DNA from 2 places in the Streptomyces sp. NBC_00726 genome. Region 1 is predicted to be linked to the other one. Evidence: riboswitches for the same ligand, from Rfam matches in the RefSeq annotation. Region 1 holds a riboswitch; the other holds the start of a gene.
What was found. A riboswitch is a leader RNA that binds a small molecule or an ion and turns the genes downstream of it on or off. The one in region 1 is predicted to bind cyclic di-AMP.
Positions count from the first base shown of each region.

Region 2: another riboswitch for cyclic di-AMP. It lies ahead of OG338_RS15600 (M23 family metallopeptidase); the one in region 1 lies ahead of OG338_RS10700 (transglycosylase family protein).

Region 1 is NZ_CP108983.1:2,429,675-2,433,096, reverse strand. Features, by position in the region: gene OG338_RS10710 (cytochrome P450) at 1-483, shown strand, start outside; gene OG338_RS10705 (transglycosylase family protein) at 590-1,660, shown strand; cyclic di-AMP (ydaO/yuaA leader) riboswitch at 1,946-2,114, shown strand; gene OG338_RS10700 (transglycosylase family protein) at 2,119-2,844, shown strand; gene eno (phosphopyruvate hydratase) at 3,160-3,422, shown strand, end outside.
Region 2 is NZ_CP108983.1:3,491,711-3,495,132, forward strand. Features, by position in the region: gene OG338_RS15585 (hypothetical protein) at 1-143, opposite strand, end outside; tRNA gene OG338_RS15590 (tRNA-Met) at 394-467, shown strand; gene OG338_RS15595 (PP2C family protein-serine/threonine phosphatase) at 636-1,799, shown strand; cyclic di-AMP (ydaO/yuaA leader) riboswitch at 2,011-2,164, shown strand; gene OG338_RS15600 (M23 family metallopeptidase) at 2,176-3,345, shown strand.

The DNA of each region.
Region 1 (3,422 bases):
CGTGCGCGGCTGCAACGCGCGCTGGCGGCGGGCGACCGCGAGCTGCCGGCCACCGGGATCGAGGAACTGCTGCGCTACGACGGCCCGGTGGAGCTTGCCACCTGGCGGTTCGCCACCGAGCCGCTGACCATCGGCGGGCAGCGCGTCGCGGCGGGCGATCCGGTGCTCGTGGTGCTCGCGGCGGCCGACCGGGACCCCGGGCGGTTCGCCGGACCGGACATCCTGGACCTGTCGCGGAGTGACAATCAGCACCTCGGCTACGGTCACGGCATTCATTACTGTCTGGGAGCGCCGCTCGCCCGGCTGGAGGGACAGACCGCGCTCGCCACCCTGCTGACACGCCTTCCGGACCTGCGACTTGCGGGAGAATCAAGCGATTTGAGGTGGCGCGGCGGACTCATCATGCGCGGACTGCGCACGCTGCCGGTGCAATTCACGCCCGGAGCGCGCGCCGGGGAAAGTGACACTCTGTCAACTCTGTGACTTTCGCGTGATCTCTACTGCATCGACTTGTGACTCACGTTCGAGTTTCGCTAGGTTCACCGTTCGACGCACCAGTCGCTTGTCAGTCACACGGAAGGCATCTCCCATGGGCTCCGCGAACGGCAGACACCGCCGCCCTCGTCAGGCACCCGCCATCGTGGTCGCCGCAGGCGTCACCGGCTCGGCGATCGCCATCCCGCTGCTCGGCGCCGCGAGCGCGCACGCCGCGGACGCCGCGACCTGGGACCGGGTGGCCGACTGCGAGAGCGGCGGGACGTGGAGTGCCGACCTCGGCAACGGCTCCTACGGCGGTCTCCAGTTCACGCCGGAGCTGTGGAAGGCGTACGGCGGTGAGGCTTACGCCGAGCGCGCCGACCTCGCCAGCCGCTCGCAGCAGATCGCGGTGGCCGAGCGGGTCCTGGCCGCCAAGGGTCCGAAGGCGTGGCCGAGCTGTGCGGTGATCTCCGGGCTCACCAAGGCCGCGGGCGCGGCGGACGCGGACCAGGGTGACGAGGACGAGGACGGGCCCGCCCGGAGCGCCGACTCGGGGCTCGACGCCGGTCTCGGCACCGATCCGGTGGACGACGCCTCCTCGGGCTCGTCGGCCACCGGATCGGACGAGGCGTCCGGCGCGGCCGCCACGGGCAAGGAGGCCGGCAAGAGCTCCGGCAAGCACGCGGGCAGGAGCGCCGAGGAGAAGGCCGGCGCCTCCGCTTCCCCGTCCGCCGACCCCACGGGCACCCCGTCCGCCGCGGACGGCCCGTCCGGGACGCCCTCGGCGGACACCTCGGCCGACCCCTCCGCGGACCCCTCGGCCGGTGAGACGGGCGGCGCGACGGACGACGCGCGGGCGAAGGGCGGCAAGCACCGGGGCGCCCCGGCCGCCGACGACGCCGGGACGGCCGACGGGCGCGACGCGGGCCGGCACGCCTCGCGGGGCGACGGCGACGCGCGCGACAGCGCCACGGGTCCGGCCGACGGCACGTACACCGTACGGCCGGGGGACAACCTCTGGGCGATCGCCGACGCGCAGGACCTGCCCGGCGGCTGGCCCGAGCTGTACGAGGCGAACAAGGACGAGGTGGGCTCCGACCCGGACCTCATCCTGCCCGGTCAGAACCTCGATCTGGGCCTCGGTGATCCGGCCCCGGACCAGGTCGCCGAGAGCGCCGGATGAGCCGTTGGAGCCCCCTGCGCTTTGGGTGGTTTAAGAGGCCCATGTCCCACTTTTGACCGAGTGAGACATGGGTCTCTTTGCGTGAACTCACGCCCCTTGTCCGGGAGGTCCCGCCGCATCCGTTCCGACCTGCATAAATGAGGGTTCATCGGATGCTCTTACGGGATGATTATCCGGTATGTCCGTCTTTGAATATGGCCGGTCGGTGTGATTACGGTCAGAACCGCTCGCACCGCGGGCCCCGTCGACCGTCACGCCGAATCCTGCCGTCGGTCGGAGGGAACAGACGCGAAAGCGCCGTAGGCAGGAGCGGGGGACCCAGGTAGGCGCTGGGCCCGGTCGTCGGGAGACGTACCGGGGCCGGCTAGGGGTGAAGTCGCGCCAGCAGCGCGGCCGGGCAACTCACTTGGCCCGAACCCGACAGCTCACCTCGTAGGCGTCGGTGAGGAGAAGACTCGATGCTGCTCAACCGCAAGGGCAACAAGCACCGCCGCCCCTCCAAGGCCGTCCGTGTCGCGACGCTCGCCGGTGTCGCCGGTGCCGCCGTCGCCGTGCCGCTGATGGGCGCGACCAACGCCTCCGCCGCCTCCGTCGCCACGTGGGACGCCGTCGCCCAGTGCGAGTCCGGCGGCAACTGGTCGATCAACACCGGCAACGGCTACTACGGCGGGCTCCAGTTCTCCCAGTCCAGCTGGGCCGCCGCCGGCGGTACGCAGTACGCGGCCCGCGCCGACCTGGCCACCAAGGCCCAGCAGATCGCCACCGCCGAGAAGCTCCTCGACATGCAGGGCCCGGGCGCCTGGTCCTGCGCCGGTGCCGGCAACCTGGCCAACGACGGTGTCGACCCGGGCGTCGACACCGGCTCCGGTGCCGCGAAGCAGGAGGCCGCCCCCAAGCAGGAGGCCGCCCCGAAGAAGGCCGAGCGCACCGAGGCCCCGGCCACCAACCGCTCCGACCGCTCGGACGCCCCGAAGGCCACGAAGAAGACGGTCACCACCCCGGCCGGCAAGAAGGTTGCCAAGGGTGACGGCGAGTACAAGGTCGTCGCCGGTGACACGCTGAGCAGGATCGCCGCCGACCACCACGTCAAGGGTGGCTGGGAGCGGCTGTTCAAGCTGAACAAGGACATCGTCCAGGACGCCGACCTGATCTACCCGGGCCAGCAGCTCCACCTGACGAAGTAGCGCACCCTCCGCGCCCCGCCGCGATCCCTCCTCGCTGATCGCTCGGGCCGCCCCGGCCCGGCACGCACTCCCCCCGTGTGTGCCGGGCCGGGGCACGCCGTATGGAGGGTGCCGGGCGGCCCGGGACCGTTCAACTGTTGTAGTTACTGGCTAGTAATTATCTGGTCTTTCGCCCCGGTATGCCCGCCCTTGGGTCCTTTTTCGTCCCAGGGGACGGGCGGTCGTCCGACGCAGACGGCCGGGCCGGTTAGGCTCTTGTCGCAAGGCCAAAGCGACCCTGCACAACCAGCGTCATATCCCAGAAGGAGATGCCTCGTGCCGTCCATCGACGTCGTCGTAGCCCGGGAAATCCTCGACTCCCGGGGCAACCCCACGGTCGAGGTCGAGGTCGGCCTCGACGACGGCAGCACCGGTCGTGCTGCTGTTCCGTCCGGCGCCTCCACCGGCGCGTTCGAGGCCATTGAGCTTCGCGACGGCGACCCCAACCGCTACCAGGGCAAGGGCGTCGAGAAGGCCGTCCTCGCCGTGATCGAGCAGATCGGCCCGGAGCTCGTCGGCTACGACGCCACCGAGCAGCG
Region 2 (3,422 bases), 1.1 Mb from region 1:
CCGATCGCCAGGTAGTTCACCGCCGCGCTCATCGCCGCGCCCATCACACCGCCGATGAGGCCGCTCTTGGCGGCGGCGCGTGCGGGGGACGGCGGGGTGGCCGAGGGGGCGGGGGTGTGATCGGAGGCGAGTGGTGCGGCCATGGTCGAGAGCCCTCCAGGCAGGCTGCGATCAGAGACCGGGAGCGGCTCTCGACGCGCGCCGGCATGCGCGGTCGGGGGCCTGCTCACACGGGCAGCCCACCGAGCCGGGGGGTGCAGCAGATACCTTGCGACAGAACACATGTTCCTTGCAACACCTTCTCGTTTTCGGCACTTTGACGCTTGGATCAAGGCGGTCGCGGTCCGCGTGGTCATGAGGGCTCCGAAGATGCCGTAGAGTTGGGTTCACCGACGCGGGGTGGAGCAGCTCGGTAGCTCGCTGGGCTCATAACCCAGAGGTCGCAGGTTCAAATCCTGTCCCCGCTACTGATGGATCAGGCCCGGCACGCAGGCAGCGTGCCGGGCCTGATGCGTTTCCGGCGCAGACGCGTTTCGCTCCTTCGGCGGCCGAGGATTCGCCCGGTGGCCGGGCGGGCGCGAGGCTGGGGGAGGTGCGCGGTCCCGGCCGTGGCCGCACCGGGCAGGAGACCGCAGGTGGGGAAGAGAGCGCGACGGTGGCGCGGGCCCGACGGCGCGGGCAGTCGCCGGTTCGTCCGGGTGCTGCCGGTGGCGATGATCGTCATCGGGGTGGTGTTCGACCTTTTTGCACCACCCTCCTTCACGGCCGTCCCGATGTTCGCGGCCGCCCCGCTGATCGCCGCGCCCTTCTTCGCTCTGGGTACCACGATCCGGATCGGGATCGCCGCGGTGCTCGCCGTCGCGGGCATCCGGCTCTACACCGGTGATCTGGTCAAGGTGGTCTCGTTCATCGAACTGCTCACCGTGCTCACGGTTGCCGTCCAGGCGTGTGTGATCAACCGCGTCGTGCGGCGCGGAAGCGAGCAGCTGGCGTCCGCCCGGATCATCGCCGAGACGGCCATGCGGGCCGTGCTCCCCGCGCCGCCCGAGCGGCTCGGCGGACTCCAGGTGGCCGCGCGGTACGAGGCGGCGCAGGCGGACGAGTTCGTCGGGGGCGACCTCTTCGCGGCCGCTGACACTCCGTACGGCGTACGGCTTGTGCTGGGGGACGTACGCGGGAAGGGGCTGGAGGCGGTCGGCGCGGTGGCGGTGGTGATCGGGGCGTTCCGGGAGGCGGCGGAGCACGAGAAGTCGCTGGAGGGCGTGGCGCAGCGGCTGGAGCGCGCGCTGGCGCGTGAGTCGGTACGGCGGAGCAGTCTGGACGCGTTCGAGGGGTTCGTGACCGCCGTGTTCGCGGAGATCCCGCCGGGCGCGGAGCGCGTACGACTGGTGAACCGCGGCCATCCGGATCCGTTGCTGCTGTACGGGGACGGGGCGGTGGAGGCGCTGACGCCCTCGGAGCCCGCGCTGCCGCTGGGCATGGACCTGGGGGTGCGGCCGGACCGCTCGGACGAGTGGGAGCTGCCGTCCGGCGGGACGCTGCTGTTCTACACGGACGGCCTGTCGGAGGCCCGGGACGCCGAGGGTGTCTTCTACGACCCGGCGGAGCGGTTGCGCGGGCGGCTCTTCCCGGGGCCCGAGGAGCTGCTGTCCGCGCTGACCGACGACGTACGGCTGCATACGGGGGGCGAGTCGACCGACGACATGGCGCTGCTCGCGGTGGCACGGCCGGCGAAGGGGCAGCCCGACCGGCGCAGGACGGTGAAGATCGTCAAAGCGGGTGACACGCTGCGTGACTGAGGAGCGTCGCTCCGCATAACATTTGACGCAACGTCAGAAAATGCGTAGTGGTTGAGTGCCGATCAACTCGCCCGATTGCACCCGGTTGTGTCCCGTAAAGTCCGGGCCCATCGCGTGAACGATCAGCGGGAACAGCTTGGAATCGGACCCGTCTGTCTATTAACGTTCGATAACGCAGCGCGGTTGTCCCAGCCGTCGTCAGGGACGGCGCCGCGCGCGTGCGCCGAATTCCGCAAGGGAACCGGGGAACCACCTACATGGGGTGAATCGGGCGTCTTCGTCTTCACAAGAGGCGGAGGAACCCGTAGGAGACCTTCCTGCTCCGAACCCGTCAGCTAACCCGGTAGGCGAGAAGGAAGGAAAGGAGCGCGCCCGCGTGGCGTCCAACAAGCCTGCCCCCGAATCACCCTCCCGGTTCGTGTCCGAGTACGGCGCCGACTTCGCGTCCGGCCCCGGCACCGCGTACATCCCGGAACAGGGCGGCGACTACGTGACCGATCGGGGCAACGGCTTCGCCACCGGCGCCGGTTTCGACAGCGGCTTCCGCGCCGACGACGCCGAATCGGAGCGGACCTGGGAGGAATGGAATCCCACCGAGGAGTCCGTCCGCCCCGTCCGCGGCAAGCACCGTGTCGCCAAGCAGCGCAATGGTCTGGCCCGCAGCTCCACCGTCCTCGGCGTCGGTGTCATCGCGGCCGTCGGTGCGGGTGGCATGGCCACCGCGCAGAGCAAGCCGCCGGTCTCCATCTCTCTTCCCGATTCCATCGCGGACAATCTCCCCGACGCCAAGTCCCTGCCCGGCGTGGGCGCGTTGTTCTCCGGCGGGAGCGAGGCCGAAACGCCCGCCACCGCCACCGCGGCCGCCCCGCTGACCACCGCCGGCATCACCACCGCCGAGGCCGAGCACGGCACCACGGACGCCGGCGAGGCGCTGCGCGCCCGCATCCTCCAGCAGGCCGAGCAGCAGCAGGGCGCCGCCGACGCCGAGGCGAAGGCGGCCGAGGAGAAGGCCGCCGCCGAGAAGGCGGCCGCCGAGGCGAAGAAGCAGCAGGACGAGGCCGAGGCCAAGGCCGCCGCCGAGAAGAAGAAGGCGGAGGAGGAGGCGAAGAAGAAGGCCGAGGCGTTGCGCCTGGCCAAGCTCGCCGCCAGTTACTCCCTCCCCACCTCCTCGTACACGATCACCTCGACGTTCGGCGAGGCCGGCTCGATGTGGTCCTCCGGCTACCACACGGGCCTCGACTTCGCGGCCCCGACCGGTACCCCGATCAAGGCCATCCACACCGGCACCATCAAGTCGGCCGGCTGGTCCGGCGCCTACGGCTACCGCACGGTGCTGGAGCTGGAGGACGGCACCGAGCTGTGGTTCTGCCACCAGTCCTCGATCGGTGTCACGGTCGGCCAGAAGGTCACCACCGGCGACACCATCGGCCGCGTCGGCGCGACCGGCAACGTGACCGGCCCACACCTCCACCTGGAGGTCCACACCCCGGGCGGCACCGGCATCGACCCGATGGCCTGGCTGCGCGCCCGCGGTCTGACGGTCTGAGATCTCTTTCTCCGACGCCCCGGCCCTTCCCCGCACGCGGCCTTCCGAACCCCGGCAGCCCTGACGCACACCCCCCG